DNA from 3 places in the Geodermatophilus sp. SYSU D01105 genome. Region 1 is predicted to be linked to each of the others. Evidence: riboswitches for the same ligand, from Rfam matches in the RefSeq annotation. Region 1 holds a riboswitch; each other region holds the start of a gene.
The links. A riboswitch is a leader RNA that binds a small molecule or an ion and turns the genes downstream of it on or off. The one in region 1 is predicted to bind S-adenosylmethionine.

Region 1 (9,828 bases):
CGATGCAGTACCTCGGTGGGGTCTTCAGCGGCATGACCGAGGAGGAGTTCGTGGCGGCGATGCGAGCAGGAGGACGGCGGGATGGCTGAGGTGATCTGGGGCCTGGCGACGTCGCACGTCCCCTCGATCGGGGCGGCGATGGACCGGGGCAAGACCGAGGACCCCGCCTGGAAGGGGCTCTTCGACGGGTACGCCCCGGCCCGGGCGTGGCTGGCCGAGCACCGGCCGGACGTCGCGATCGTCGTCTACAACGACCACGCCAACGGCATCGACCTCGACATCATCCCGACGTTCGGGATCGGCACCGCCGAGCAGTACTCGGTCGCCGACGAGGGGTTCGGCAAGCGCCCGGTGCCCGACGTCGTCGGCGACCCGGAGCTGTCGCTGCACCTGCTGGAGAGCCTGGTCGACGACGGCTTCGACCTCACCGTCTTCCAGGAGCTCGACGTCGACCACGGGTTCACCGTGCCGCTGTCGGTCTGGACGCCGGACCCGGGTGACGCCTGGCCCTGCCCGGTGATCCCGCTGCTGGTCAACGTCATCCAGTACCCGCAGCCCACGGCCGCGCGCTGCTACGCCCTCGGGCAGGCGCTGGGCCGGGCCATCCGCAGCTACCCCAAGGACCTCAAGGTGGCGATCCTCGGCACCGGCGGGATGTCCCACCAGCTGGCCGGGGCGCGGGCGGGCTACATCAACCCCGAGTTCGACCACATGTTCCTCGAGGCCATCGAGAAGGACCCGGAGAAGCTGACGACGCTCTCCCGCGAGGACTACATCCGCGAGGCCGGCTCCGAGGGCATCGAGATGATCATGTGGCTGATCATGCGCGGGGCGATGAACGAGCAGGTGACGAAGGTGCACTCGCACTACTTCGTGCCGGCGTCCAACACCGCCGCGGCGATCGCGCTGTTCGACAACCGGGTGCCCCAGCCGGCCTGACGAAGGACCCCGTCCCCCTCACGCCTCGCAGGCTCGGCGCGAGCCTCTGGACGGGGCCGTGCGACCGACGGGCCGGGCCGCCCCTCCGTCAGGGCGGTCCGGCCCGTCGGCGTCTCAGCGGCCGGTCACCAGTCGACGCCGGCCCGCTCGGTGCCGGTGCGGACCAGGCCGCCGCGGTCGGCCCGGTAGGTGTTCATGACGGTCAGCCGCGGGCTGTACACGTGCACGCTCACCGCCGGCTCCGGCGCGGGGTTGGTGACCCGGTGCACGTGGTGCGGCCCGAACGGTCGGACCCGGCCGGCGGCGAGCTGCCGCGCCTCCGGCAGCGCCCCGACCTCCTCCGACAGCGTGCCGCGGACGACCGCGAAGGCCCCGGCGGAGCCGCCGTGGTCGTGCAGGTCGGTGCCCTGGCCGGGCAGCCAGGACAGCAGCCACACCTGCGCGGCGGCGAGGTCGGCGTGCAGCGCCGGGTCCAGGACGTCGGCGGCGAGGCCGGGGTCGAGCAGGTGCGTCCAGCGGTGCTCGGCGCGGAACTCCACCAGCGGGGACCACCGGTGCTCGACGGCGGCGAGCGCGGCGGCCAGCGCGGCCGCGCCGGTGCGGCGGGCGGTCGGGTCGGTGGGCAGGACAGGGGACAGCAGGGAACGGGTCACGACGGGTCCTCCGAGGTCTGAGGGGTGGGCGCGGTCGTCAGCGACGGCGACATCGCGCGCTGGCCACCCGCAGCAGGTCCACGGCGGCGCGTCGGGTGAGGTCGGACCGGGGAACCGCCACGTCAGGCCCGCCGCGCACCGCGTGCGGCGTCCACCTGCGGCCGCGCGGCCACCAGCCAGGCCTCCAGCGGTGCCGGGTCGTCCCAGCTCCTGTCGAGCAGGTACAGCCCCCGGGTGGGCGCGGTGGCGCCCAGCTCGACCAGCACGGGCTTGAGCAGGAGCTCCGGCGCCAGTGCGTGCGCCGGCCCGCCGCCGAGCATGAGCGGCACCGCCACGACCCCGGCGAGGTCGCCGGTGCCGATCTGGTCGAGGAAGAGCTTGAGCAGTCCGGTGTAGGTGGCCTTGTAGGTGGGGCTGGCGACGACGGCGACCTCGGCCGCCCGTACCGCGGCGACAGCCTCCTCGACAGCGGGGTCGCCCCAGCCGAGCAGCCCGGCACCGAGCTCGACGACGTCGATGACCCGGTCGGCCGGGGCGCCGGTCAGCCGCTCGGCGACCAGCTCGGCCGCGGCGCGGGTGCGCGAGTGCGGCTTGGGGTTGCCCACGACGGCGACGGTGCTCACGCGACCACCGTCGCAGGGGCGGCCGCGGCACGCTCGGCGTCGCGCTTGGCGACCTCCTCGCGCACGATCGGCAGCACGTGGCGGCCGACGTCGATGGCGTCGCCGAGCAGGTCGTAGCCGCGCATCGAGATGATGTCGACCCCGAGGTCGACGTAGTCCAGGAGCGCCCGGGCCACCGTCTCCGGGGTGCCCACCAGCGCGTTGGAGTTGCCCGCGCCCCCGGTGGCCTTCGCGGTCGGCGTCCACAGCGCCCGGTCGAACCGCTCGCCGCGCCCGGCGATCTCCAGCAGTCGCTGGGAGCCGGCGTTCTCCGGGCCGGTGAGCGGGTGGCGCCGCGACAGCGGCTGGAGGCCGCCGCCGGTGCGGGCGGTGATCCGGTCGACGGTGCGGTACGCCTTCTCCCAGGCCAGCTCCTCCGTGGGGGCGATGATCGGGCGGAAGGCGACCTGGATGCGCGGCATCGCGGTCCGGCCCGCGGCGCGGGCGGCGGCGTGCACCCGCTCGATCTGCGCCGCGGTGTCGGCCAGCGGCTCACCCCACAGGGCGAAGACGTCGGCCTCGGCCCCGCCGGCGGCGTAGGCGGCCTCCGACGAGCCGCCGAAGGAGACGTCGGGGCGGGGCTGCTGCACCGGGAAAACGTCGCTCACGAAGTCGGCGAACCGGTAGTGCTCGCCGTCCCAGTCGAACGGCTCGCCCGAGGTCCAGGCCTTCTTGACGATCCGGATGTACTCGCGGGTGCGGCCGTAGCGCTGGTCCTCGGTGAGGTGGTCGCCCTCGCGCTGCTGCTCGCGGTCGGTCCCCCCGGTGATGAAGTGCACCGTCAGCCGGCCGTCGCCGATCTGGTCGAGGGTGGCGAAGGTCTTCGCGGCGAAGGTCGGGTGGCTGACGTTGGGCCGGTGGGCCAGCAGCACCTGCAGCCGCTCGGTGTGGGAGAGCAGGTACGCGGCGGCGGCGGCCGGCTCGGGGGAGCCGGAGCCGTACGCGAACAGCACGCGGTCCCACCCCCAGTCCTCGTGCGCGCGGCCGAGTCGCAGCGTGAACTGCTTGTCGAAGCTCGGCCCGGAGCGCGGGGTGGTCTCGGATCCGTCGTTGGTGGCTGCGATGCCCAGGAACTCGATCGGCACGGGTGGTCCTCGGAGGGATGAGCGGCCGCGCGGGACGGCGGCCGGAGGGGGTGGACGGGGGCGCCGTCAGCGACAGCGGGCCGACCAGACGCGGCCCAGGTCCACGTGCACCCGACGGACCAGCCGCGGCGTGGCGGCGGTGAGGACGGGGAGGACGGGCACGGACATATCTCTACCATCCCGATCGGGTTTGACGGGAACAGGGGGTCGTGTCAGGCTCCTCGGCAGGTCATGAGCGCCAGCGACAAGCCCCGGCTCGCTGGCCGGCAACCCTTCCTCCGCGATGGGGTGCCCCGGGTGACGACCAGGCGGGTGCCGACCGGTCCCCGCAAGCGCGGACCCGCCGACCGGGTCCCCGAACCGAGGAGGCCCGCGTGACCGGCGCTGTCCTGTCCCGCCCCGCCGTCGTCCCCGCCGCGCCGGAGGGCCCGCTGCTGCCGGTGGTCGGCGCGGGCACCGCGGTGCCGCTCGTGCCGTCGGGGTGGGTCCGCTACGCCGACCTCGACACCGCGGCCAGCACGCCGGCGCTGACCGCGGTGGCCGGCCGGGTCGCCGAGGCGCTCCCCCTGTACGCGAGCGTGCACCGGGGCGCCGGGTACCTGTCGCAGGTCTCGACGGCGCTCTACGAGTCCGCGCGCGACACCGTCGCCGCGTTCGTCGGCGCCCGCCCCGACGACGTCTGCGTGCTGACGCGGAACACCACCGACTCGCTCAACCTGCTCGCCGGGTGCGTGCCACCGGGGGAGCGGGTGCTCGTCCTCGACTGCGAGCACCACGCCGACCTGCTGCCGTGGCAGCGCCGCGCGGCCACGACCGTCCTGCCGATCCGGGAGACGGTGACCGCCACCCTGCGGGCCCTGGCGGCCGAGCTCGCCGCCTCCCGGTACGCCCTGGTCGCGGTCACGGGCGCCTCCAACGTGACCGGGGAGGCGCTGCCGCTGGCCGACGTCGTCGCGCTGGCGCACGCCGCCGGCGCGCGGGTGGCCGTCGACGGCGCCCAGCTGGTGCCGCACCGCGGGTTCTCCCTCGCGGCCACCGGCGCGGACTACGTGGCGTTCTCGGGGCACAAGCTCTACGCGCCCTACGGCACCGGGGCCCTGGTCGGCCGCCGCGACTGGCTCGACGCCGCGCCGGCCCACCTGGCCGGCGGTGGGGCGGTGCAGGCGGTGACCGTGGCCGAGACCACCTGGGCCCCGGCGCCGCACCGGCACGAGGGCGGCTCGCCGAACGTGCTCGGCGCGGTGGCGCTGGCGGCCGCCTGCGACACGCTCGCCGCGCTGCCGGAGGGGGCCCTCGAGGCGCACGAGCGGGCCCTGCGCGCGCGGCTGGAGGCCGGCCTGGACGCGCTGCCCGGCGTGCGACGGCTGCGGATCTGGCCCGACTCGACCACGCCCACCGGCGTCGTGGGCTTCACCGTCGAGGGCGCCGACCCGGGGCTGGTGGCCGCCGTCCTGTCGGCCGAGCACGGCGTGGGCCTGCGGGACGGCCGGTTCTGCGCCCACCCGCTGCTCGACCGGCTCGGGATCCCCGAGGGGGCGCTGCGGGCCAGCGTCGGCGTGGCCACCACGGCGGCCGACGTCGACCGGCTGCTCGACGGCCTGGTCGCGTTCCTGGGCGAGGGCCCGGGCACCGCCTACGTCGTCCGCGAGGGCCGCTGGCAGCCGGCCGACGACCCGCGGCCGCCGGCCGGTCTGGCGGGCGCGGACCCCCGGGCGGTCGCGCGCGGGGCCGCCTGCGGCCCGGCGGGGCGCTGAGCGTGTCAGCCCGGCAGCAGCACCGTGCGCAGCTCGTGCGCGCCGTCGGCCCGCGTCGCCTCGTAGAACCAGCGGACGCCGCCGCCGGGGACCGCGACCGCGTCGGCGTAGCGCAGGCCGCCGGGCGGGTGCGGACTCTGCAGCAAGGGACCGTCCGGGACGGCGGTGAACCGGCCGTCCCCGTCACCGATCGCGAGGCCGGTGCGCTCCTCCCAGTTCTCCTCCGCCGTGGCCCGGCCGTCGTAGAGCGCCCAGGTCCCGGCGCCGTCGAGGAGGACCGCGGCGAACCGCACGCCGCGGGCGTCCCAGCTGCCGGGCGTGCCGGCCAGGGCGGTCCCCCGCCAGGTCCACGCGACGCCGTCGTCGCTGGTCGCGTGCTCGGTGGTCATCCGGTCGGTGGCATCGGGGTCGTCGAGCGGGTGCACGCTGGCCCACAGGTGCCACTGCCGCCCGTCGTGCCGGATCACCGGGTCCTTGACCGCCTCGGTGTCGCTGCCGGGCAGCACCGTGCGCGGGGTCGCCGTCCCCAGGCCCTCCACGGTGTCGGCCTCCAGCAGGTCGACCCGCCAGTGCTTGGTCCCCGGCGTCGCGCAGCTGACGTAGAGCCGCCAGCGCCCGTCGGGTGTGTGGACCAGCGCCGGGCGCTCCAGCGACTCGGCGCCGAAGGCGTCCTTGCCGATCCCCACCACCGGGGTGAAGACCACGCCGTCGTCGGAGCGGGCCACGGCGTTGGCGAAGCCACGGCCCTCGCCGACCGGCCGCCGCAGCCGGTAGGCCAGCCACCACGTCCCGTCGACCAGCTGGGCCGACGGCCCACCGGCCCACGAACCCGGGCGCGGGTCCTCGGGGGCCAGGACCACCTGCGCATCGGCCCAGAACCGGTGCGGGTCCGGGAGGCGGGGCAGGGTCGGGACGGGGCTGGACGGCACGCGGCGGCTCCGGTCTCGGGCGAGGGGGACGGCGCCCAGTGTGCACACCGATCGAGGAGGGGGTCCGCATGAGCGGTCGACTGCCGCAGTTCGTCATCGCCGGCGCGCCGAAGGCCGGGACGACGGCCCTGCACGCCGCGCTGGCCACGCACCCGGGGCTGTACCTCTCCCCGGTCAAGGAGCCGAAGTACTACCTGACCGACGGCCGGCCCCCACCGCGCAGCGGCCAGCGCGGCCCCGGCGACGCCCACAGCGCGCAGGAGTGGATCTGGCGGCGGGACCGGTACCTCGCGCTGTTCGCCGCCGCCCCCGAGGACGCCGTCCGCGGCGAGAGCACGCCGTTCTACCTGTACGACCGGGCCGCGCAGGCCCGGCTGGCCGCCGACGTACCCGACGTCAAGGTCGTGGTCGTGGTCCGCGACCCGGTGGACCGCGCCTGGTCCAACTGGGTGCACCTGCGCGCCGACGGGCTGGAGCCGGTGGCCGACTTCCTCACCGCCGTCCGGCTGGAGGAGCAGCGGATCGCCGAGGGCTGGGCGCCGTTCTGGCACTACCGGGGCCTGGGCCGCTACGGCGAGCAGCTGCGCGACCTGTACCGGCACGTGCCCCGCGAGCGGGTGTTCCTGCTGCGCTACCGGCAGCTGGTCGACACCCCGCGGGAGACGCTGGACCGGGTCAGCGCCTTCCTCGGCGTCGAGCCCGGTATCGCCCACACGGTGGCACCGGAGAACGTCAAGCCCCACGTCGCCGACACCCCGCGGTACCGGGCGCTCGCCCGGGTCGTGCGGGCCGGGGCGGCGCTCGGCGCCTACGCGCCGCCGCAGGTGTGGCGCCAGGTCAGCCGCCCGCTGGTCGCGGCGCTGCACGCGGGCCGGGCTCCGCGGCCGGCGATGCCGGTCGAGGTCCGCCGCGAGGTGCTCGCCCCGTTGCTCGACGACATCGCGCTGCTCGAGGAGCTCACCGGTGAGTCCTTCGCCGACTGGAAGGGCGACACCGGCCGCGGCGACTTCCGGTCCCGCTCGACCGGCTCGGTCTCGTCCTGACCCCCTGAGAGGAGCACCCCCATGACCGTCATCGACGAACTGCTCGCCGCCGACGCCCCGCTCGACGTCCACCGGGCGCCGGGCCCGTCCGAGGGCGAGGCGCACGTCGTCCGCAACGCCGGCGGCGTGGTCACCGACGACGAGATCCGATCGCTGGCGACGAGCCGGCGGCTGCTGGGCACCCGCGAGGTCGTGCTGGCCCACCACACCGACTGCGGGATGCTGACGTTCCGCGACGAGGACTCCCGCGCGTCGATCGAGCAGGAGGTGGGCACCCGGCCGCACTGGCACTCCGAGGCGTTCCCCGAGCTGGAGGAGGACGTGCAGGTGCAGCGGCAGCGGATCCTCGACAGCCCGTTCGTCCCCGTGGAGGACAGCGTCCGCGGGTTCGTCTCCGACGTCGCCACCGGCGAGCTCTCCGAGGTGCACTGACCATGACCGCCGTCTCCGCCCCGTCCACCCCCGACACCGACGACTTCGCCCGGGACTGGGCCGACTGGCACCGCCGGCACGAGGCCGACCGCGCCGATCCGCACGGGTTCCTCGCCGTCACCGGACTGCACTGGCTCACCGGGGCGCCGCAGCGGTTCCCCGGCGTCCCCGGTGCCTGGTCGACCGGCCCGCGCGGCGTCGTGGTGACCCTCGACGAGGGCGAGCAGCTCTCCGTCGACGGCACCCCGGTCTCCGGCGAGCACGTCGTCGGCCGCATCCCGGAGCGCGGCGGCGTGCTGGCCTCCTCCGGCGACCTGGTCGTGGAGGTCGCCCGCCGCGGCGGGCACGACGTCGTCCGGCCGCGGCACCCCGACTCCCCCCTGCGGGTCCGGTACGCCGGGACGCCGACGTTCCCGCCGGACCGCCGGTGGGTCGCTCCCGGCCGGTTCCTGCCCTTCCCCGAGCCCCGCCCCACGACCGTGGGTGCGGCGGTGGCCGGCCTCGAGCACGTCTACGACGCCCCCGGGGTGGTCGAGTTCGAGCTGGCCGGGCGGGCCCTGTCGCTCACCGCGTTCCCCGGCAAGGACCCCGGCAGCCTGCTGGTCCTGTTCACCGACGCGACCTCCGGCGTCACCACGTACGCCGCCAACCGGTCGCTGGCGCTGAGCGCGCCGGACGCCGACGGGCGGGTCGTCCTGGACTTCAACCGCGCGGTCAACCTGCCCTGCGCCTACACCGACTTCGCCACCTGCCCGCTGCCACCGGCCGAGAACCGGCTGCCCGTGGCGATCGAGGCCGGCGAGCAGATCCCGCTGGAGCGCCGCGCATGAGCCCCCTGCACCCTGCCCACGTCCACCTCGCCGTCGCCCTGGACGGCGCCGGCTGGCACCCGGCCGCCTGGCGCGAGCCGGACGCGCGGCCGGCCGAGCTGTTGACCGCCGGCTACTGGGTGGACCTCGTGCGGGAGGCCCAGCGCGGGCTGCTGGACCTGGTGACCTTCGAGGACGCCCTCTCGCTGCAGTCGACCGACCGGCACGGCCCCGACGACCGCACCGACCAGGTCCGCGGCCGGCTCGACGCCGTCCAGGTCGCCGCGCGGGTCGCCCCCGTGACCGAGGGGATCGGGCTGGTGCCCACCGCCGTGGTCACGCACACCGAGCCCTTCCACCTGTCCAAGGCGATCGCCACCCTCGACTACGTGAGCAACGGCCGGGCCGGGGTCCGGGTGCGCGTGTCCTCGAGCCGGGCCGAGGCCGCGCACTTCGGCCGCCGCACCGTGCCGGAGCTGGGCAGCCTCGACCGGAACGACCCGGCCGTCCAGGCGGCGCTGCGGGACCTGTTCGACGAGGCCGTCGACTGGGTCGAGGTGGTCCGCCGGCTGTGGGACAGCTGGGAGGACGACGCGGAGATCCGCGACGTCGCCACGGGCCGCTTCATCGACCGGGAGAAGCTGCACTACATCGACTTCACCGGCCGCTGGTTCTCGGTGAAGGGGCCCTCGATCACGCCGCGGCCGCCGCAGGGGCAGCCGGTCGTCTCCGCCCTGGCCCACCAGACGATCCCGTACGAGCTCGTGGCCCGCAGCGCCGACGTCGGGTACGTGACCCCGGGGGACGCCGTGGACGCCACGGCGATCGTCGGCGAGATCCGCGCCGCGCAGGCCCTGGCCGGGCGGGCCGGGGAGACCGTGCACGTCTTCGGGGACCTCGTGGTCTTCCTCGACGCGACGCCGGAGGCGGCCGCCGCGCGCCGGCGGCGGCTGGACGACGCCGCGGGGAGCGAGTACGTCAGCGACGCGCGGGTGTTCGCCGGGACGCCGGCCCAGCTGGCCGACCTGCTCACCGAGTGGCACCAGGCCGGCCTGACCGGTTTCCGGCTCCGCCCGGCCGCCCTCCCGCACGACCTGGTCCAGGTCACCGAGGGGCTGGTGCCGGAACTGCAGCGCCGCGGGCTGTTCCGGACCGCGTACGAGGCCACCACGCTGCGCGGCCTGCTCGGTCTGCCCCGCCCCGCCAACCGTTACGCCCCGGCCTGAGGAGACGAGGGATGACCAAGCAGATCCACCTCGCGGCGCACTTCCCGGGGGTCAACAACACGACCGTCTGGAGCGACCCCGCGGCCGGCAGCCACATCGAGTTCTCGTCGTTCGTGCGGTTCGCGCAGGCCGCCGAGCGGGGGAGGTTCGACTTCCTGTTCCTCGCCGAGGGGCTGCGGCTGCGCGAGCAGAACGGCCTCGTGTACGACCTCGACGTCGTGGGCCGGCCGGACACCTTCACCGTGCTGGCCGCCCTGGCCGCCGTCACCGACCGGCTCGGGCTCACCGGGACGATC
Region 2 (9,828 bases), on a different contig from region 1:
GCGTCGAACTGCGCCCGCGCGGCCGGCTCCGCGGCCAGCGCGGCGGCGAGGTCGTCGGGCACCGTCGCCGAGGCCGGCCCCGCGTAGGCCCGCTCCCAGCGGCCGTCGGCCTTCGCCGCCTCGACCGCGGCCAGGCCTGCCGGGCGCACCCGGCCGGCCGCGGTCAGGGCCTCCACCGCCGCCACGTTCTTCTGCGACCAGATGCTGCGCGGCCGGCGCGGGGTGATCCGCTGCAGGTAGGACGTGTCGTCGAGCCGCTGCGACCTCCCGTCGATCCAGCCGAAGCACAGGCAGCTCTCCACGAGCTCCGCGTAGGTCACCGACGGCACCCCGGTGCCCTTCTTGGCCAGCTGCACGTAGAGGCCCGGGGCGGTGGCGTGCTCGGCCTCCAGCCACTCCTCCAGCGCCGCCTGGTCGGGGAAGCGCAGCACCGGCAGGTCGGTCGGCAGCGTCACGGCGGGCATGGTGCCGCCCCGGGCCCCCGCCGTCCAGGGCAGTCGATCCGGTTCCGTAGCGTTCGGTGATCGGCGTGCACAGAGGAGGTGCCGGGATGAGCGGCGAGGTTCCTGCGACGGTGCAGGGCATCTACGACGAGGTGCTGCGGCGCAACCGCGGGGAGACGGAGTTCCTGCAGGCGGTGCGGGAGGTCCTCGAGTCCCTCGCCGTCGTGCTCGACCGGCACACCGAGTACACCGAGATGAAGACCGTCCAGCGCATCTGCGAGCCGGAGCGGCAGGTCATCTTCCGCGTGCCGTGGCAGGACGACCGCGGCGAGGTGCACATCAACCGGGGTTTCCGCGTCGAGTTCAACTCCGCGCTCGGCCCCTACAAGGGCGGCCTGCGCTTCCACCCCTCGGTCAACCTGGGGATCGTCAAGTTCCTCGGCTTCGAGCAGGTGTTCAAGAACGCGCTGACGGGCATGCCCATCGGCGGCGGCAAGGGCGGCTCCGACTTCGACCCCAAGGGCCGCTCGGACGCCGAGGTCATGCGCTTCTGCCAGTCGTTCATGACCGAGCTCTACCGCCACCTCGGCGAGTACACCGACGTCCCGGCCGGGGACATCGGGGTGGGCACGCGGGAGATCGGGTACCTCTTCGGCCAGTACAAGCGGATCACCAACCGCTACGAGTCCGGCGTCATCACCGGCAAGGGGCTGGGCTGGGGCGGCGCGCTGGTCCGCACCGAGGCCACCGGCTACGGAGCGGCCTTCTTCGCCGAGGCGATGATGGCGGCGGCCGGGGAGTCGTTCGACGGCAAGCGCGTGGTCGTCAGCGGCTCGGGCAACGTCGCCGTCTACGGCATCGAGAAGGTCCACCAGCGCGGCGGCACGGTGGTGGCCTGTTCCGACTCCGCCGGCTACGTCGTCGACGAGAAGGGGCTCGACCTCGACGTCCTCAAGCAGGTCAAGGAGGTCGAGCGGGGCCGGGTGGCCGACTACGCCGACCGCGTGCCGTCGGCCGAGTACGTGTCCGGGGGCAGCGTCTGGGACGTCCCCTGTGACGTCGCGATCCCGAGCGCCACGCAGAACGAGCTGGACGGCGATGCCGCCGCCGTCCTCGTCCGCAACGGCTGCCGGTACGTGGTGGAGGGCGCCAACATGCCCACGACCCCCGAGGCGGTGCGCGTGTTCCGGGACGCCGGGACCGCCTTCGCCCCGGGCAAGGCCGCCAACGCCGGCGGGGTGGCGACCTCGGCGCTGGAGATGCAGCAGAACGCGTCGCGCGACCGCTGGACCTTCGAGCACACCGAGGCCCGGCTGGAGGAGATCATGCGGGACATCCACGCCCGCTGCCACGCCACCGCAGAGGAGTACGGGTCGCCCGGCGACCTGGTCCTCGGTGCCAACGTGGCCGGCTTCCTCCAGGTCGCCGAGGCCGTCCACGCCCACGGGCTGGTCTGAAGGAGGACCCGCCTCCCCCCACCCTCCGCACCCCCAGGCGGGGCCCTGGTAGGGGAGCCGTTCCAGTACGTCACCAGGCTCGCGGCGGGCCCCTGCACGGGGCCCGCCGCGTCCGGCTCAGACCTCGGCGCGCAGCGCCTCGGCGGCGAGGGCGAGGGAGCGCATCTTGCCCGCGGCCGACGCCCGCGGCAGGTACTTCAGGCCGCAGTCGCTGGTGAGCACCAGCCGCGAGACGTCGACGTCGTCCAGGGCGCGGCGGACCCGGTCGGCCACGACCTCGGGGGTCTCCACCTCCGGCGTGGACAGGTCGAGGACGCCGAGGGCGATGCCCTTGCCCCGCAGCGGCCGCAGCTGGGCCGGGTCGAGGTGCGACTGGGCGGTCTCCACCGAGACGGTGTCGACCGGGGTGTCGGCCAGCTCGGGGAGGAACGAGTAGCCCTCCGGCCGCTCGGAGACCATCGCGGCGTACCCGAAGCACAGGTGCAGGTGGACCGGCCCGGGAGCGCCTTCCACGGCCCGCGTGACCGCCTCCGCGCCGTACTGGCGGGCGATCTCGGGGCGCGCCTGCAGCCACGGCTCGTCGATCTGCACGATGTCGGCCCCGGCGGCGAACAGGTCGGCGATCTCGGCGCGGACGACGTCGGCGTAGGCCAGCGCGAGGGCCCGGTCGTCGGCGTAGTGGTCGTTCTGCGCCTGCTGCGCCATGGTGAACGGCCCCGGGACGGTGATCTTGACCGTCCGGTCGGTGTGCGCCCGCAGGAAGCGGACGTCGTCGACCTGCACCGGCTCCCGGCGGGCGACGTCCCCGACCACCCGCGGCACCGGGATCTGCTTGCCGGACCGGTTCGTCACGTGACCCGGGCTGTCGAGGTCGAGCCCGTCGAGCGCGGTGGCGAAGTGGTTGGAGTAGGACTCCCGGCGGATCTCGCCGTCGGTGAGGATGTCCAGCCCCGCCTCCTCCTGCGACCGGATGGCCAGGAGCGTGGCGTCGTCCTGCGCCTCCGCGAGGAACTCCGGGGCCACCCGCCACAGCTCCTTCGCGCGGACGCGCGGGGGGAACTGGTGGGCGAGCCGGTCGCGGTCGATCAGCCAGTCCGGCTGGGGGAGGCTCCCGACGATCGAGGTGGGCAGCAGCGGCAGGGACGCGGACATGCCGAGGAGTCTGCCGTGCGCCGCACCGGTGCGCCCGGGCCCCTCCTGTGCTGTGCTGACGGCGTGGCCGAGAACTACATCGCGCAACTGGAGTTCGGCTCCCCGAAGATCGACGACGACGCGTTCGTCGCCCCGACGGCGGTGGTCGTCGGGGCGGTCACGATGGGGCCGCGGTCGAGCATCTGGTACGGCGCGGTCGCCCGGGCCGACCACGAGGTCATCGAGATCGGCGAGGGCTCCAACGTGCAGGACGGCAGCACCCTGCACTCCGATCCGGGCTTCCCGCTCATCGTCGGCCGCGGGGTGACCGTCGGCCACCGCGTGGTGCTGCACGGCGCCCGGGTGGACGACGACGTCCTGGTCGGCATGGGCAGCGTCGTCATGAACGGCGCGCACATCGGCGCCGGGTCGATCGTCGCCGCGGGCGCGGTCGTCACCCAGGGCACCCAGGTGCCGCCGGGCTCGCTGGTCGCCGGCATCCCGGCGAAGGTGGTGCGGCAGACCACCGACGAGGACATGGCCCACATCCGCGGCAACGCGGCCAGCTACACCGAGCGGCTGCCCGCGGCGCGGCGGGTCCGGCCGGTGGTGCGGCAGCCGCTGCCGCCCGCGGGCGCGGTCCCGGGGGACGACTTCGCCGACTGAGGGCCCGGCGGTCAGCGGCCGAGGACGAGGACCCAGCGGTTGACCGGCCCCTGTCGCTCGTAGCGGACCTCGTCCACCGCGGCACGGACCAGCGACAGCCCCCGGCCGCGCTCGGCTCCTCCCGCGGGTGCAGGGCGGTCGAGGGCGCTGGGGTCGACCGGCGCGCCGTCGTCCTCGAACACGGCCCGCAGCCGCTGCGGGCTGCTCGACAGCCGCAGGGACACCCGCGCAGCGCCGGCAGCCACCGCGTGCTCGGCGATGTTCGCCGCCACCTCGGCCACCGCGGTCTCGAAGCGGATCCGGTCCCGCGTCCCCACGTCCGGCTCGTCGGCCCACAACCGGGCCAGGAGCGCGTGCACGGGCTCCAGCAGCTCCGGGCCGGCCGTGGTCCGGAGCTGGTGGCTCGCCCCGCCCCTCACCTCAGTCGCCGGCGAAGGCGCTGGCGACGTCCGGGCGGGGCCGCAGCACCTTCCGGAGGTTGGTCAGCTCCAGCACGGCCTCGACCTGCTCACCGGCGGCGGCGATGCGCAGGTCGCCCCCGGCCTGACGGGCGGTCTTGAGTCCCGCGATCAGCGCTCCCAGCCCCGACGAGTCCATCGACTCGGTCCGGGAGAGGTCCACGACGATCCGCGGCGTCCCCCGGCCACGAGCTCGCCCACCAGTGACCGCAGCCGGGGCGCAGCCACCATGTTGAGCCGGCCCAGGGGCCGCACCACGCCGATGCGGCTGTCGGTGGTCTCGGTCTCGAACTCGGTCATGCGGCCGCCTCCGCGGGTCGCTCCTCGGGTCCGCGGTGGCGGACGGCCTTGATGATCACACTGAGGACGGCGAGGTCGAAGGCGACCCACACCAGGTTGACGGCCGTGCCGAGCTCCGACGCGGCACCGGTGGCCGTCCGGACGGTCCCCACGACCGCGGCGGCCGACAACAGCCCCATGACGGCCAGCTGCGGCCGGACGAGGTGCCACGGGCGCCGGGTGACCGACTGCCGCTCCTTCGGCGTCACCGCGAAGCCCAGGCTCCGGCCGAGCACCACGTTGCCGACGGCCGTGGTCACCGACCGGATCCACACCGGGAACAGCGCGAGGGAGTACTGCGGCCCGCGCCAGCTCCGCTTGCCCCGGCCGATCAGGTAGAAGAGCAGCTGGGTGACCGCCAGGAAGGGCAGCAGGCGGAGGAAGAAGTCGGCCGACAGGGCCTGCACCGGCAGGACCCCGCTGACCAGGTAGACGACCGGGGCGGCGAAGTAGACCACGGCCGCGAACCCGGACAGGTAGCTCCACATCGTGGCCAGTACATGAGCCGCTGGGCCACGGTGAGGCCGCGCTGCACCAGCGGGTTCTCCCGCAGCATCACCTGGACCGTGCCCTGGGCCCACCGCAGCCGCTGGGTGAGCATGGTGCCGAGGTCCTCCGGTGCCAGTCCCAGGGCGAGGGTCTCGTGGTGGTAGACGGTGCGCCAGCCCAGCGCGTGCAGCCGCATGCAGGTCGCCATGTCCTCGGTCACCGAGATGGTCGCCATCGGCATGAGCGGCTGCGCCTCGTCGTCCCGGTCCACGTCGATGGCCCGCACCAGCGTGCGCACCGTCACGACCGCACCGAGTGGTGACCAGTCCCGGTGCGCCAGCCGGCTCAGCGCCGCCCGGTCCAGCTCGGCCGGGCCTCCCTCCTCGGCATCCAGCTCCGCGGAGAGGGCGGCGATCTCGGCGAGGTCGGTCTCCAGCGCGGTGACGTCCGCGTCGACCAGGCGCCGGCCGGCCGCGTCGACCCGCTTCTGGAACCCGTACGCGATGTGGTCCGGCGCGGTGGTGCCACCCACACCCACCGCCCACGGGTACCAGTCCCCGTTCTGCTCGTGGGCGAAGCGCAGCAGCACCGGGCGTCCCCAGTCGCGCAGCGCGTCGGCCCACTGCTGGAGGTACGCGTCGTGCGCGCCCGCTGCGAAGTGCGCCGGCGCGAAGACGGGGTTCCCGGGGTCAGCGGCATCCCACGGCTCCCAGGTGACGACGGGTGTGGCCCCTCGCGCGGCGATGGCGTCCAGGTCGCCGACCGGGGGTGCAGCGGTGAAGTCGACGTAGACCACGACCAGCGAGGGGCGTTCCCCCGTGGCGGCCTCGACCGCGTCCACCTCGCCGGCCGCCCGCGCCCCGCCGGGTGTGGTGACCCCGAACGCGAGGGGCTCGGTGCGTTCGGGTGCGTTGCCCGTCGCGGCGGTCAGCACGGCGGCGCCGACCGCGGCCACGACGACGAGCCACCACCAGGGTCGGATGCGGGTCCCCACGACCTGGCGCAACGAGCGCTGGTCCGATCGGTCGCGCACTGTTGGATGATCAGGTCCCCAGCAGCTCCCGCACCAGCGCGCCGACGGCGTCGAGCTCGATGAGGAACCCGTCGTGCCCGTACGGCGAGGAGAGGACCCGCAGCGGCACGCCCAGCCCCTCGGCCACCTGCTCCTGCTGCGCCAGCGGGTACAGCCGGTCGCTGTCGACGCCGGCCACGACCGCGCGCGCGGTCACCCGCGACAGCGCTGCCGCGATCCCGTCGCGTCCCCGGCCGACGTCCCAGGAGTTCATGGCCTCGGTCAGCACCACGTAGCTGCCCGGGTCGAACCGGCGGGCCAGCTTGGCCGCGTGGTGGTCGAGGTAGGAGGCGACGGCGTAGCGGCCGTCGTCCTGGACGACCGTGCCGAACCGCTCGTCGAGCTCCCCGGGGCTGCGGTAGGTGAGGTGGGCGATCCGGCGGGCCACCCCCAGCCCCGCCACGGGGCCGGGGCCGGGCAGGTAGTCCCCGCCGGCCCAGGCCGGGTCGGCGAGGATCGCCGCCTGCTGGGTGGTCTGCGTGCCCAGCTGGTCGGCGCTCACCGCGGCGGCCGAGGCGAGGAAGAACAGCGCACCCACCCGCTCGGGCAGCGCCACGGCCCACTCCAGCGCCCGCATCCCGCCCATCGAGCCGCCGAGCACCGCCGCCCAGCGGTCGATGCCCAGGGAGTCGGCGAGCGCCACCTCCACCCGCACCTGGTCGTGCACGGTGACGGCCGGGAAGCGGGAGCCGTGAGGGGCGCCGTCCGGCGCGGGGGACGAGGGCCCCGTCGTCCCCTGGCAGCCGCCGAGCACGTTGGCGCAGACGACGAAGAACCGGTCGGTGTCCAGCGGCGCCCCGGGCCCCACCAGCCCGTCCCACCACCCCGGCGTCGGGTGGCCGGGCCCGGCGGGGCCGGCGACGTGGCTGTCACCGGTGAGCGCGTGCTCCACCAGGACGGCGTTGCCGCCGTCGGGCGCCAGCGTCCCCCAGGTCTCGTAGGCGACCCGCACCGCCGGCAGCTGCCCGCCGCGTTCCAGCGGGAACGGCCCGGGCAGGGCGAGGAAGACCCGGTCGCCGACCGGGTCGCCCTCCCGCCAGCCGCCGGGGCGGAGCGGGGCCCAGGACGCGACCCGGGCCCCGCCCACCTCAGGCCTCCTTGGCCGCGCGGAAGCCGGCCTCCAGGTCGGCGAGGATGTCGTCGATCCCCTCGAGGCCGACGGCCAGCCGCACCAGCCCGGGGGTGACGCCGGTGGTCAGCTGCTCCTCCGGGGTCAGCTGGGAGTGCGTCGTCGACGCCGGGTGGATCACCAGGCTGCGGACGTCGCCGATGTTGGCCACGTGGCTGTGCAGCTCCAGCGCGTCGACGAACCGCTTGCCGGCCTCCACCCCGCCGTGCAGCTCGAAGGTGAGGACGGCGCCGGCGCCGCGCGGTGCGTACTTCTGCTGCGCCGCGTGCCAGGGGGACGACGGCAGCCCGGGGTAGTTGACCCGGTCGACCGCGTCGTGGCCCTCGAGGAACTCCGCGACCCGCTGGGCGTTGGCCACGTGCCGCTCCATGCGCAGCGACAGGGTCTCGATGCCCTGGACCACGAGGAAGGCGTTGAACGGGGAGATGGCCGGGCCCAGGTCGCGCAGCAGCTGCACGCGCGCCTTGAGGGCGTAGGCCGGGGCGCCCAGGTCGGCGTAGACGACGCCGTGGTAGGTGGGGTCGGGCTCGGTGAAGCCGGGGAACCTGCCGTTCCGCCAGTCGAAGTTGCCCGAGTCGACGATGAGGCCGGCGATCGCGGTGCCGTGACCGCCCAGGTACTTGGTCGCCGAGTGCACGACGACGTCGGCGCCGAACTCGATCGGCCGGATCAGGTAGGGCGTGGCGATGGTGTTGTCGACGATCAGCGGGACGCCGTTGCGGTGGGCCACCTCCGCCACCGCGCTGATGTCGAGCACGTCGCCCTTCGGGTTGCCGATCGACTCGGCGTAGAAGGCCTTGGTGTTCTCCTGCACCAGCGACTGCCAGTTCTCCGGGTCGTCGGGGTCCTCGACGAAGGAGACGCTGACGCCCAGCTTGGGCAGCGAGTGGTGCAGCAGGTTGTACGTGCCGCCGTACAGGGAGGCGGAGGCGACGACGTGGCTGCCGGCCTCGGCGATGTTGAGGATCGCGAGGGTCTCGGCGGCCTGCCCGCTGGAGACGGCCAGCGCCGCGACGCCGCCCTCCAGCGAGGCGACGCGCTGCTCCAGCGCGTCCTGCGTCGGGTTCATGATCCGGGTGTAGATGTTGCCCATCTCGGCCAGCGCGAACAGGTCAGCGGCGTGCTGGGCGTCGCGGAACTGGTAGCTCGTCGTCGCGTAGATCGGCAGGGCGCGGGCGCCGGTCGTCGGGTCCGGGCTCGTACCGGCGTGGATCTGCCGGGTCTCGAAGCTCCAGCTCTGCGGGTCGGTCATGCGCCGGTCTCCTCTCGTCGGGAGACCCCGCGGCGCACGGGGATCTCCGTCCTTGCCGGACGGCGGGCGCCGACCGACCGGCTCTTCCCCTGGAGCACCTCGGACGGAGTCGAGGTTGCCGGGCAGCCAGCCAGGTGCTTCGCACTGCCTCTCGTGAGCCAGGCGTGATCCTAGGCAGGTGGCGCCGGCGGGGCACACGCCCCCCACCTGCGCCTGCGCCCGGCCGGGCCCGGGCCGCGAGGGCGGTCCCGCGGCGGTCCGGCAGGCTGGCGCCGTGCGCGCACTCGTCTTCGACAGCTTCGGCGGCCCGCTGACCGTGCGGGAGGTGCCCGTTCCCGACCCCGCCCCGGACGGCGTCGTCGTGCGGGTCGGTGCCAGCGGGATCTGCCGCAGCGACTGGCACGCCTGGCAGGGCCACGACCCCGACGTCGTCCTGCCGCACGTGCCCGGGCACGAGCTGGCCGGCACGGTGGCCGCGGTCGGTGCCGGCGTCCGCCGGTGGCGGGTGGGGGACCGGGTCACCGTGCCGTTCGTCAACGCCTGCGGCCGGTGCGCCCAGTGCGCCGCCGGGGACCACCAGGTCTGCCCGCGCCAGACCCAGCCCGGCTTCACCTCCTGGGGCTCGCTGGCCGAGCACGTCGCCCTGGACGCCGCCGACGTCAACCTGGTGGGCCTGCCCGAGGAGCTCGACGAGACGACCGCGGCGAGCCTGGGCTGCCGGTACGCCACCGCCTTCCGCGCGGTCGTGCAGGTCGCCGCGGTGCGCCCCGGCGAGTGGGTGGCCGTGCACGGCTGCGGCGGCGTGGGGCTCTCCGCGGTGCAGGTCGCCGCCGCCGCGGGTGCCCGCGTGGTCGCCGTCGACGTCTCCACGGGGGCCCGGGAGCTCGCGCGGCAGCTCGGCGCGGAGTCCACGGTGGGTGGCGGAGGGGACGTCGTCGCGGCGGTCGCGGAGCTGACCGGCGGCGGGGCGCACGTCTCCCTCGACGCGCTCGGCGCCGCGGTCACCTGCGAGAACTCCGTCCGGTGCCTGCGCCCGCGCGGCCGGCACGTGCAGGTCGGGCTGCTGCCACCGGCCCAGGGGAGGCCCGCGGTGCCGATGGATCGGGTGATCGCCCTGGAGCTGCAGCTGCTGGGCAGCCACGGCATGGCCGCGCACGCCTATCCCGGGCTGCTGGGCCTCATCGCCGCGGGCCGGCTGGCCCCGCAGCGGCTGGTCACCCGGGAGCTGTCCCTCGACGACGCCGCGGCGGCGCTGACCGAGGTGGGCCGCACCCCCGGCATCACGGTGGTGACGTCCTGGTGAGGCCGCGGCTCAGAGCACCTTGGACAGGAACGCCTGGCAGCGCGGGTGCTGCGGGTCGCTGAGCACCCGCCGGGGGTCGCCGGCCTCCA
Region 3 (9,828 bases), on a different contig from region 1:
AGCTCGGCCTGACGCTGTCGGAGTACGGACTCGTCGGCGGCGGCGCCCCCGGCTGCGCGCCGGGACCGGACGGCGCACGGCCCCCCGCGGGCGAGTTCTCGGTGGTGTGGAACAACCAGAGCCAGGCCACGGTCACCTGGGCGTCGGCCGCACCCGTCGCCGGCGGCGCCGCCGTCACCGGCTACAGCGTCGAGGCCATCAACCAGACGGCCGGCGCGAACGGCGCCCAGCAGCTACAGGGCGCCCGAGTCGGCGCGGACGCCACCCAGGTCGTGCTGGACGGGCTGGACGCCGGCTCGCTGTACGACATCGAGGTGCGCTCGATGGTCGCCGGCGAGATCGGCGCACCGTTCGCCCTCGCGGGCACCGCGGAGCCCACGCCGCCCGACGGCGCCGCGCTGCAGCTGACCACGACGCCGGCCTTCAACGGGGACACGGCGGTCATCGCGGAGGACCGGCAGCTGACCCTGTCGGCCAACGCCGGGACGATCTACTACACCGTCGACGGCAGCGCGGTCACCACCGAGCCGAACGGCAACGTCCCGTCGGCGACGGCGAAGATCTACACGGCGCCGGTCCCGATCACGGCCGACAACACGCGGGTCAACGTCGCGGTCATCGACGCCACGGGTGCCGTCGCGCACTCCACGGGCGTCGTGTCACCGAAGCCCGCGGCCGCCGCGGTCGCCCCGGGCGGGCTGGCCATCACCAGCATCGCCGGCTCCGGGCCGAACAACGACGCCGGCCGGGTCAGCCTGGCCTGGAACCCGGTGCCCGACGCCACCGAGTACCGGGTGCGGGCGTTCCTGCGGACGGACGCGACGAACGCCAACGTGCTGCAGGCCGCGCGCGACGTGGTCGTCACCGGCACCACCGCTGAGGTGACCGGTCTGCCGAGGTCCGAGCCGGGGACGCGGTGGGTCTTCCGGGTCCAGTCGAAGACGCCGGCCGGGACGCAGTTCTCGGCGCTGTCCAACCCGGGCGTGAACGTCGTCCTCCCCGGTGACAGCATCGGCCTGACCCTCGCCCAGTTCCGGACCGGCGACGAGTTCCGCATCAGCGGCTCGGGCACCGTGCCGGGCGCGACGGTCACCGTCCACCGCCCGAACACCGCCGGCACCGGTCCGGCCGCCACCCCGATCGCCGGGTACCCCTCGGGGACGGTGGGCGCGCTGGAGGCCCCGGAGAACACCGGGCCGTGGGACATCGTCCTCGACCCCGCGCCGGCGACCGCGCCGACCACCATCTGGATCAAGTCCAGCCTGGGTGGCGTCGCCGGTCCGTTCACCGTCGAGGTCCGGTGAGCCCGGCCCGGGCGGGCTCACCCCAGCCAGGGGTGAGCCCGCCCGGGGAGCACCACGACTGACACACCCATCCGAGGGCCCGCCACCATCCCGGTGACGGGCCCTCGGCCTGCCCGCGTGCCGGCCGGCGGGTCCTGCTGCCCGCCCCCGACCGAGCCCCGCGAGATCTGCACAGTGGTCGCCGCCAGCCGCTGATGGCGACCACTGTGCAGATCTCGCGGTCGGGTCCTCGCGGTCGGGTGAGGTCCTGGGAACGCCGACAGGGGCGGCCCCGCGATGCGGGACCGCCCCTGCCGGGCAGTGCTGGTGGTGCAGTGCCCCTCGGTGCGAGGAGCGGGCGGGACTCAGAAGTCCATGCCGCCCATGCCGCCGTCGGCACCCGGCATGGCCGGGGCGGCCTTCTCCGGCTTGTCGGCGATGACGGCCTCGGTGGTGAGGAACAGCGCCGCGATGGAGGCGGCGTTCTGCAGCGCCGAGCGGGTCACCTTGGCGGGGTCGATGATCCCGCTGGCGACGAGGTCCACGTACTCGCCGGAGGCGGCGTTGAGGCCCCAGCCGGTGTCGGAGTTGCGCACCTTCTCCGCGACGACGCCGCCCTCGAGGCCGGCGTTGACGGCGATCTGCTTCAGCGGCGCCTCGAGCGCGACGCGCACGATGTTGGCACCGGTCGCCTCGTCACCCTCGAGCTCGAGCTTGTCGAACGCGACGGCGGTGGCCTGCGCCAGGGCGACGCCACCACCGGCGACGATGCCCTCCTCGACGGCGGCCTTGGCGTTGCGCACCGCGTCCTCGATGCGGTGCTTGCGCTCCTTGAGCTCGACCTCGGTCGCGGCGCCGGCCTTGATGACGGCGACGCCACCGGCCAGCTTGGCCAGGCGCTCCTGCAGCTTCTCGCGGTCGTAGTCGGAGTCCGACTTCTCGATCTCGGCGCGGATCTGGTTCACCCGGCCGGCGATCTGGTCGCTGTCACCGGCACCCTCGACGATCGTCGTCTCGTCCTTGGTGACGACGACCTTGCGGGCGCGGCCCAGCAGCTCGAGGCCGGCGTTCTCCAGCTTGAGGCCGACCTCCTCGCTGATGACCTGGCCACCGGTGAGGATGGCGATGTCGGTCAGCATGGCCTTGCGGCGGTCACCGAAGCCCGGGGCCTTGACGGCGACGGACTTGAAGGTGCCACGGATCTTGTTGACCACCAGGGTCGCCAGGGCCTCGCCCTCGACGTCCTCGGCGATGATCGCCAGCGGCTTGCCCGACTGCATGACCTTCTCCAGCAGCGGGAGCAGGTCCTTGACCGAGCTGATCTTGCTGTTGACCACGAGCACGTACGGGTCGTCGAGGACGGCCTCCATGCGCTCGGCGTCGGTGACGAAGTAGGGCGAGATGTAGCCCTTGTCGAAGCGCATGCCCTCGGTGAGCTCGAGCTCCAGGCCGAAGGTGTTGCTCTCCTCGACGGTGATGACGCCTTCCTTGCCGACCTTGTCCATCGCCTCGGCGATGAGCTCACCGATGGCGGAGTCGGCGGCGGAGATCGACGCGGTGGCGGCGATCTGCTCCTTGGTCTCGACGTCCTTGGCCGTCGAGAGGAGGTACTCGGTGACCGACTCGACGGCCTTCTCGATGCCCTTCTTCAGGGCCATCGGGTTGGCGCCGGCGGCGACGTTGCGCAGACCCTCGCGGACGAGCGCCTGGGCGAGCACGGTGGCGGTGGTGGTGCCGTCACCGGCGACGTCGTCGGTCTTCTTCGCGACCTCCTTGACGAGCTCGGCGCCGATCTTCTCCCACGGGTCCTCGAGCTCGATCTCCTTGGCGATGCTCACACCATCGTTGGTGATGGTGGGGGCGCCCCACTTCTTCTCGAGGACGACGTTGCGGCCCTTCGGGCCGAGGGTCACCTTGACGGCGTCGGCGAGGGTGTTCATGCCCCGCTCGAGGCCGCGGCGCGCCTCTTCCTCGAAGGCGATCATCTTGGCCATGTGGTGATGTCCTCCATGCATGGATCGCTGCACGGCCGGGTTCGGCGCCCGCGACGGACGACACCGGCGGTCACGGGCACTCCGTCGGCCCGTACACCAGTGCCTCACCGTTCCGACCTGATTGGCACTCGGCACTGTCGAGTGCCAATCCCGAGTCTGGCACTCGACCCTGCCGAGTGCAAGAACGGGGTGTGACCGGCGACTGTTCCCCGACGAGGTGCACGGCGGACAGCACGGAGGCCCGGCCCCCCGGAGGGGACCGGGCCTCGGTGACGACCTGCGAGCTCAGGCCCTGAGCCTGTGCTCGCCTTCGCGAGCTCAGGCGACGCGAACGGCGTCCGCCTGCGGCCCCTTCTCGCCCTGGACGACCTCGAAGGTGACCCGCTGGCCCTCGTCGAGGCTCTTGTAGCCGTCCATCTGGATGGCCGAGTAGTGGACGAAGACGTCCTGGCCGCCGTCGACGGCGATGAAGCCGAAGCCCTTCTCGGCGTTGAACCACTTCACGGTGCCCTGTGCCACGTGTGCTCCCACGTTCGTGCGTTGCGGACGACCCCCGCCAACCAGGGGGCCGGGTCTAGCTCTTCCGCCCGTCGAACACGAACGTGGAACTGGAACCGCGGGAGAAGGTACAGCACGAAAGCCGTGGTGAGAGCAACCTCACGCACGCGCCACACCGGATGGGGGGACACTGCCCCGCACACCCGGACGCACGCGACCCTACCCCGTCACCCGATGAGGCCCGCGGCCCGGACCGAGGACAGCGACGGGTCGACCACGTGCGTGGGCCCGACGACCGGCTCCAGCGGGTCGAGGGTCTTCAGCCCCTCGCCGGTGTTGAGGATGACGGTCTCCTTGGTCGGGTCCAGCCGGCCGTCCTCGACGAGCTGCCGCAGCACCGCCACGGTCACGCCGCCGGCGGTCTCGGCGAAGACGCCGGTGGTGCGGGCGAGGTCGCGGATGCCCCGCACGATCTCCTCGTCGCCCACCCGGCCGACCGCGCCCCCGGTGCGCCGGATCGCGTCGAGCGCGTAGGGACCGTCGGCGGGGTTGCCGATGTTGAGCGACTTGGCGATGCCGGTGGGCTTCACCGGCTTCACGACGTCCCAGCCGTTGTCGAACGCGGTGGCGATCGGGTCGCAGCCGGCGGACTGGGCGCCGAAGATCGTCCACTCGGTGGCCTCGACGATCCCGGCGGCGGTGAGCTCGCGGAAGGCCTTGTCCACCTTGGTCAGCAGGGAGCCCGACGCCATCGGGATGACGACCTGCGCCGGGATCCGCCAGCCGAGCTGCTCGGCCAGCTCGTACCCCATCGTCTTGGAGCCCTCGGCGTAGTACGGCCGCACGTTCTGGTTGACGAACGCGGTGTCCTCGAACTCGTCGGTCTCGGCGAGCTCGCTGGTCAGCCGGTTGACGTCGTCGTAGGAGCCCTGGACGGCGACCAGCGTCTGCCCGTAGACGGCCGACTGCACGACCTTGCCCGGCTCCAGGTCGGCCGGGATGAACACGAACGAGGGCAGGCCGACGCGGGCGGCGTGCGCGGCGACGGAGTTGGCCAGGTTGCCGGTGGAGGCGGCGGCGATCTTCTTGTAGCCCAGCCCCTTGGCCGCGGTGGCGGCGAGGCTGACCACGCGGTCCTTGAACGAGTGCGTGGGGTTGGCCGAGTCGTCCTTGACCCACAGCCCGCCGGTGAGGCCGAGCTCGGCGGCCAGCCGGTCGGCGCGCACCAGCGGGGTCAGGCCCGGGTCCAGGCTGACGCGGTCGGCCGGGTCCTGGCCCACCGGCAGGAGGGCGACGTAGCGCCAGATGTTCTGCGGGCCGGCCTCGATCTGCTCGCGGGTGACGGCCTTGAGCAGGTCCTTGTCGTAGTCGACCTCCAGCGGGCCGAAGCACTCCGCGCAGGCGTGCTCGGCGATGAGGCCGAAGGTGGCACCGCAGTTGCGGCAGACCAGCCCGCGGGCCGGACACGGCGGGATCGGGCCGCCGGCGCTGGAGTCGGCCTGGACGGAACCGGGAGCGGTCAGGGTCATGCGACGACTACCTCCTCATCTTCCCCGCGGCGGGCCGTCGAGCCGCGCGGGACGGAATTGGCACCTCTCGCTGCGCGGACGCGCAGACGGCGGTTGCCGGGGCTTCGTCGGGCCGTGTCCCTCTGCCCCTCTGGATGAGTGGAACGCCTGCGACTGTACCCACGTGACCCGGGCCGCACCGGCCCGGCCACGATGTGGGCGTGGCAGCGCGCATCGTCTACACCGATCTCGACGGCACGATGGTCGGCCCGCGGGGCTCCTTCTGGCACACCGCCACCCGGGACCTGACCGCCGCCCCGGCCACCGCGCTGCTCGACCTGCACCGGGCCGGCGCTCTGTTGGTCCTGGTCAGCGGCCGCACGTACGAGCAGGTCGTGGAGGCGGCGCGGATCTTCGCGGCGGACGGCGCGATCGCCGAGCTCGGCTCGGTGGTCAGCTGGGACGTCGGCCGGGGGGTGCACCGGCTGACCGGGCAGCTGCCGGCCGAGTACGCCGGGCGGACCCCGATGGAGGTGATGGCCGAGCTCGGCATCGTCGAGGACCTGCTGGCCCGCCACCCCGGTCGCCTGGAGTGGCACGCGCCCTGGCACGCCACGCACGAGACCGACGCACTGCTGCGCGGACTGGTCGACCCGCTCGCCGTGGACGCCGACCTGGCCGACCGCGGCGCCGGCTGGCTCACGCTGAAGGACAACGGCGCCATCCCGACGACCTCCCGCATGACGCTGGACCCGGAGGCGCTGCCGCCGCGGGTCTACCACCTCATGCCGCGCGGGATCTCCAAGGGCGCGGCGATCGCCTGGGACCTCGAGCGCCGCGGTCTCACGCCCGACGACGCGGTGGCCATCGGCGACAGCGTGAGCGACCTGGAGATGGCCCCCGCGGTCGGCCGGCTCTGGGTGACCGCGAACGGGGCCACCGTCGAGGGCATGGCCGACCGGCTGGCCGCCGTCCCCAACGCGACCGTCACCGACGCCCCCATGGGCGAGGGCTGGGCCCAGGCCGTCCGCGCGAGCCTGTGAGGCGCGCCGACCGATGACCGGGGCGCGCCCGGCCGGTCTGGACTGCCATGGCCCCTCCGCACACCGCACCCCTGGAACCCCTCGTGGGGCACTGGCAGACGTCCGGCACGGTCCATGACGAGTCGGGCGCGGTCACCGGGACCGACACCGACCGCCGGCTCCCCGGCGGCTGCTGGATCGCCCACGAGGTCGACGTCGTCATCGGCGACGAGCACGTCCTCGTCCACGAGGTGATCGGCGGCAGGGACGCCGCGACCGGGGGATGGCAGATGCACGCGTTCGACTCCGCGGACTCCCCCGGCTCCATGACCCTCGTGCCACTCCCCGACGGCCGCCTCCTGCTGCAGGGCGCGGGCGTGCGCTCCTGGCTCGACCTGCACGCCGGGGAGGACCTCATGACCACGCGATGGGAACGGGAGGTCGCCCCGGGGGTCTGGCGGCTCTGGATGGACATGCGCTTCGCGCGCCGGTCCCCGGACACGCCGCACCCCGGCGCCGGCTGACGGAGGGGGTCGGTGCGCGTGACGCGCACAGACCCCCTCCGTCAGGACGTGACGTCGCGGCGGGAGAAGTGGCGGAACGCCAGCGCCGTGAAGACCGCCGCGTAGACCAGCGACTGGACGACTCCGCGGAACAGGTCCCCGGAGTCGACCGGCGTCTGGAGCAGGTCGGTCCAGGCGAACTCCTCCGCCGTCGGGAACCAGTCCCGGATCGAGCCGAGCTGCTCGACCTGGTCGAGGATCGCGAAGACGAACATCGTGAAGACCGCGCCGCCGACGGCGGCCAGCGGCGCGTCGGTGATCGTGGAGAACCAGAACGCCAGGGTGCCGACGACGAGCAGGTGGACGGCGAGGTAGCCGACCATCCCGGCCAGCCGGAGCAGGCCCTCGCCCTGGGGCAGGGTCACCCCGATCGGCGTCTGGATGGACTCGAAGCCGAACGCGATGCCGCCGGCGACGATCGCGGTGAGGGTCAGCACGAGCAGCGCACCGACCGAGAGCACCAGCGCGGCGTACCACTTCTGCCGGAGCAGTCGCATCCGCGGCACGGGGGTGGCCAGCGTGTAGCGCAGCGACCCCCACTGCGCCTCAGCGGCCACGGTGTCGCCGAAGAACAGCGCGTAGACGACGACCAGGAAGAAGCTCGTCGTCGCGAACAGCACGAACAGGGTGAAGTTCAGGCCGCTGGAGGTGGCGACGTCGACCAGGTTGAGCCGGCTGTTCTCCGCCGCCTCCTCGCTCGCGCCCAGCTGCAGCGCGGCGATCAGGATCAGCGGCAGCGCCACCATCAGGACGAGGACGCCGATGGTGCGGCGCCGCTTGAACTGCCGGCGCAGCTCGACCGACAGCCGCAGCGTGCGCTCGGGCCGGTAGCCGGCGACCGCCCCGGTCGGCTGCACGTGCGCCACGTCCATGGCTCGATCCGCTCCCCGGCCGCCGGCGCTCCCCCGGCCGTCGTGCTCGCGGGTCGCAGTCATCGGGTCTCCTCCCCCACGAGTGCGAGGAACGCGTCCTCGAGCCGGCGGCGCGGGGTGAACGCGTCCACCTCGATGCCGGCCTCGACCAGCGCCTGCAGCGCCCGAACGCGGGTCGTGCCGTCGAGCTCGGCGACCAGGCCCTCGTCGGTGCGCTCCACCGTCACCCCGGGCAGCGCCCCGAGGACGGCAGCCGCCCGGTCGGTGTCGGCGTCGTCGGGCAGGCCGACGAGCACCGCCCCGCCGGTCCCGACGATCTCCTCGACCGTGCCCTGGGCGATCTTCTGCCCCTTGGCCATGACGACGACGTGGCTGCAGGTCTGCTCGATCTCGCTGAGCAGGTGGCTGGAGACGATCACCGTGCGGCCGGTGGCGGCGTAGGAGCGCAGCACCTCGCGCATGGCGTGGATCTGGGGCGGGTCGAGCCCGTTGGTCGGCTCGTCGAGCACCAGCAGGTCGGGCAGGCCGAGCATCGCCTGCGCGATCGCCACCCGCTGCCGCATGCCCTGGCTGTACCGGCGGACGGGCCGGTCGATGGCGGCACCGAGGCCGGCGACCTCGATCGCCTCCTCCATGTGCGCGTCCTCGGCGGGCCGGCCGGTGGCCGCCCAGTACAGCCGCAGGTTGTCCCGGCCGGACAGGTGCGGCTGGAGCCCGGTGCCCTCGACGAAGGAGCCCAGCCGGGACAGCACCGGAGCGCCCGGGCGGGCCTCGTGGCCGAACACGCTGATCCGTCCGGACGTCGGCCGGATCAGCCCCATGAGCATCCGCAGGGACGTCGTCTTGCCCGCGCCGTTGGGCCCGAGCAGGCCCAGCACCTGGCCGCGGCGCACCTCGAACGAGAGGTCCCGCACGGCGACGAAGCCGTCCTTGTACGCCTTGCTGATGCCGGTGAACCGCAGCGGCACGTCCTCGCCGTCGGGCTCCACCGCCGAGACCCGGCGGCGGCGCCGGCGACCCCACAGGACCGCGGCCAGCCAGCCGAGCAGGCCCAGGGCCACGACCGCGCCGAGGAGCACCCACCAGCGGGAGGTGCCGTCGGCGGCCTGGGTGCGGCCGTCGACCTCGGGCACGCTGACCGCGGCGCCGTCCCCGCCGGCGAGGGCCACCGAGTAGACCGCGGCCTGCGCCGGCAGGGCGAAGGCCTGGTCGGTCGAGGAGACGACGACCCGCATCGTGTGGCCGGCCTCGAAGCGGTGCACGATCCCCGGCAGGGTCACCGACACCTCGGTCGGCGCGGTCGGGTCGGCCGACAGCCCGCTCAGCGCCAGCGGCGCCACCTGGCCGGCGGGCAGGGTCATCGCGCCGTCGGGGCCGACGTCGTAGAGCTTCGCGAACAGCGTCGCCGTGCCGCTGGGCGAGGCGACCGCGAGGTCGACGCTGGAGGCCCCGATGACCTCGACCGCGCTGTCCAGCGGCGCGCTGTCGAAGGCCGCGAACTGGCCGGGGATCTCCAGCGTGCCGCCGGACAGCGCCGCCGACAGCGCGCCCACCCCGGGGACGACGGTGATCGCCGCGGGGGTGCCGCCGGCCGGCGTGACGACCGGCTGCACCGATCCGCCGAGCGGGATCGACGCCCGGGTCGCCGGCCCGGCGCCGTCCAGGCCCGGGTAGGCCGGTGCGACGACGGTCTGGTTGCCGCCCTGCACGCTGCCGACGCCGGCCCCGACGCCGCTCGGCACCGGGAACTCGAAGCCGGTGCCCGGGTCCTCGCCGCGGGCGGGGTCGCCGGGGTCGCGCAGGTACCAGTCGAACCAGCCGGCCACCTGCTCGCGCAGCCGCTCGGTGGTCCGCTCCGAGGCCTGGCTGTCATGGCCGCCGGTGAACCAGACGACCTTCACCGGGGTGCCGTTCGCGGCGATGCCGCGGGCGTTGGCGTCGGCGTGGCCGAGGCCGAACAGGGAGTCCTGGGTGCCCTGGACCAGCAGCGTGGGCGCCTGGATGCGGTCGAGGACGGTGGCCGGGCTGCTGCGGTCGAGGACCGCGGCGACCTCGGGGCTGAGCGTGCCGGTCGCGGCGGCGGCCTGG

Region 2: linked by a shared signal. The riboswitch ahead of ACI79I_RS16160 (bifunctional o-acetylhomoserine/o-acetylserine sulfhydrylase) and the one ahead of ACI79I_RS15755 (aminotransferase class V-fold PLP-dependent enzyme) in region 1 are both predicted to bind S-adenosylmethionine.
Region 3: linked by a shared signal. The riboswitch ahead of thrC (threonine synthase) and the one ahead of ACI79I_RS15755 (aminotransferase class V-fold PLP-dependent enzyme) in region 1 are both predicted to bind S-adenosylmethionine.

What each region holds. Positions count from the first base shown of each region.
Region 1 covers NZ_JBJGYR010000015.1:128,333-138,160, forward strand. The annotation lists gene ligA (protocatechuate 4,5-dioxygenase subunit alpha) at 1-89, shown strand, start outside; gene ACI79I_RS15735 (class III extradiol dioxygenase subunit beta) at 82-939, shown strand; gene ACI79I_RS15740 (cysteine dioxygenase) at 1,065-1,592, opposite strand; gene ACI79I_RS15745 (NADPH-dependent FMN reductase) at 1,715-2,215, opposite strand; gene ACI79I_RS15750 (LLM class flavin-dependent oxidoreductase) at 2,212-3,339, opposite strand; SAM riboswitch class IV at 3,567-3,680, shown strand; gene ACI79I_RS15755 (aminotransferase class V-fold PLP-dependent enzyme) at 3,714-5,093, shown strand; gene ACI79I_RS15760 (hypothetical protein) at 5,099-6,022, opposite strand; gene ACI79I_RS15765 (sulfotransferase) at 6,091-7,065, shown strand; gene ACI79I_RS15770 (beta-class carbonic anhydrase) at 7,087-7,497, shown strand; gene ACI79I_RS15775 (DUF1684 domain-containing protein) at 7,500-8,327, shown strand; gene ACI79I_RS15780 (LLM class flavin-dependent oxidoreductase) at 8,324-9,532, shown strand; gene ACI79I_RS15785 (NtaA/DmoA family FMN-dependent monooxygenase) at 9,544-9,828, shown strand, end outside.
Region 2 covers NZ_JBJGYR010000016.1:70,731-80,558, reverse strand. The annotation lists gene ACI79I_RS16210 (YdeI/OmpD-associated family protein) at 1-455, opposite strand, end outside; gene gdhA (NADP-specific glutamate dehydrogenase) at 551-1,900, shown strand; gene ACI79I_RS16200 (uroporphyrinogen decarboxylase family protein) at 2,018-3,052, opposite strand; gene ACI79I_RS16195 (gamma carbonic anhydrase family protein) at 3,068-3,697, shown strand; gene ACI79I_RS16190 (ATP-binding protein) at 3,709-4,116, opposite strand; gene ACI79I_RS16185 (STAS domain-containing protein) at 4,118-4,318, opposite strand; gene ACI79I_RS16180 (hypothetical protein) at 4,267-4,455, opposite strand; gene ACI79I_RS16175 (hypothetical protein) at 4,452-4,901, opposite strand; gene ACI79I_RS16170 (glycosyltransferase family 2 protein) at 4,826-6,016, opposite strand; gene metX (homoserine O-acetyltransferase MetX) at 6,027-7,142, opposite strand; gene ACI79I_RS16160 (bifunctional o-acetylhomoserine/o-acetylserine sulfhydrylase) at 7,144-8,436, opposite strand; SAM riboswitch class IV at 8,480-8,595, opposite strand; gene ACI79I_RS16155 (zinc-dependent alcohol dehydrogenase family protein) at 8,711-9,739, shown strand; gene ACI79I_RS16150 (amino acid ABC transporter ATP-binding protein) at 9,749-9,828, opposite strand, start outside.
Region 3 covers NZ_JBJGYR010000003.1:79,419-89,246, forward strand. The annotation lists gene ACI79I_RS03345 (fibronectin type III domain-containing protein) at 1-1,304, shown strand, start outside; gene groL (chaperonin GroEL) at 1,649-3,277, opposite strand; gene ACI79I_RS03355 (cold-shock protein) at 3,596-3,796, opposite strand; gene thrC (threonine synthase) at 4,003-5,304, opposite strand; SAM riboswitch class I at 5,317-5,445, opposite strand; gene ACI79I_RS03365 (HAD family hydrolase) at 5,505-6,326, shown strand; gene ACI79I_RS03370 (hypothetical protein) at 6,374-6,829, shown strand; gene ACI79I_RS03375 (ABC transporter permease) at 6,871-7,803, opposite strand; gene ACI79I_RS03380 (alpha/beta fold hydrolase) at 7,800-9,828, opposite strand, start outside.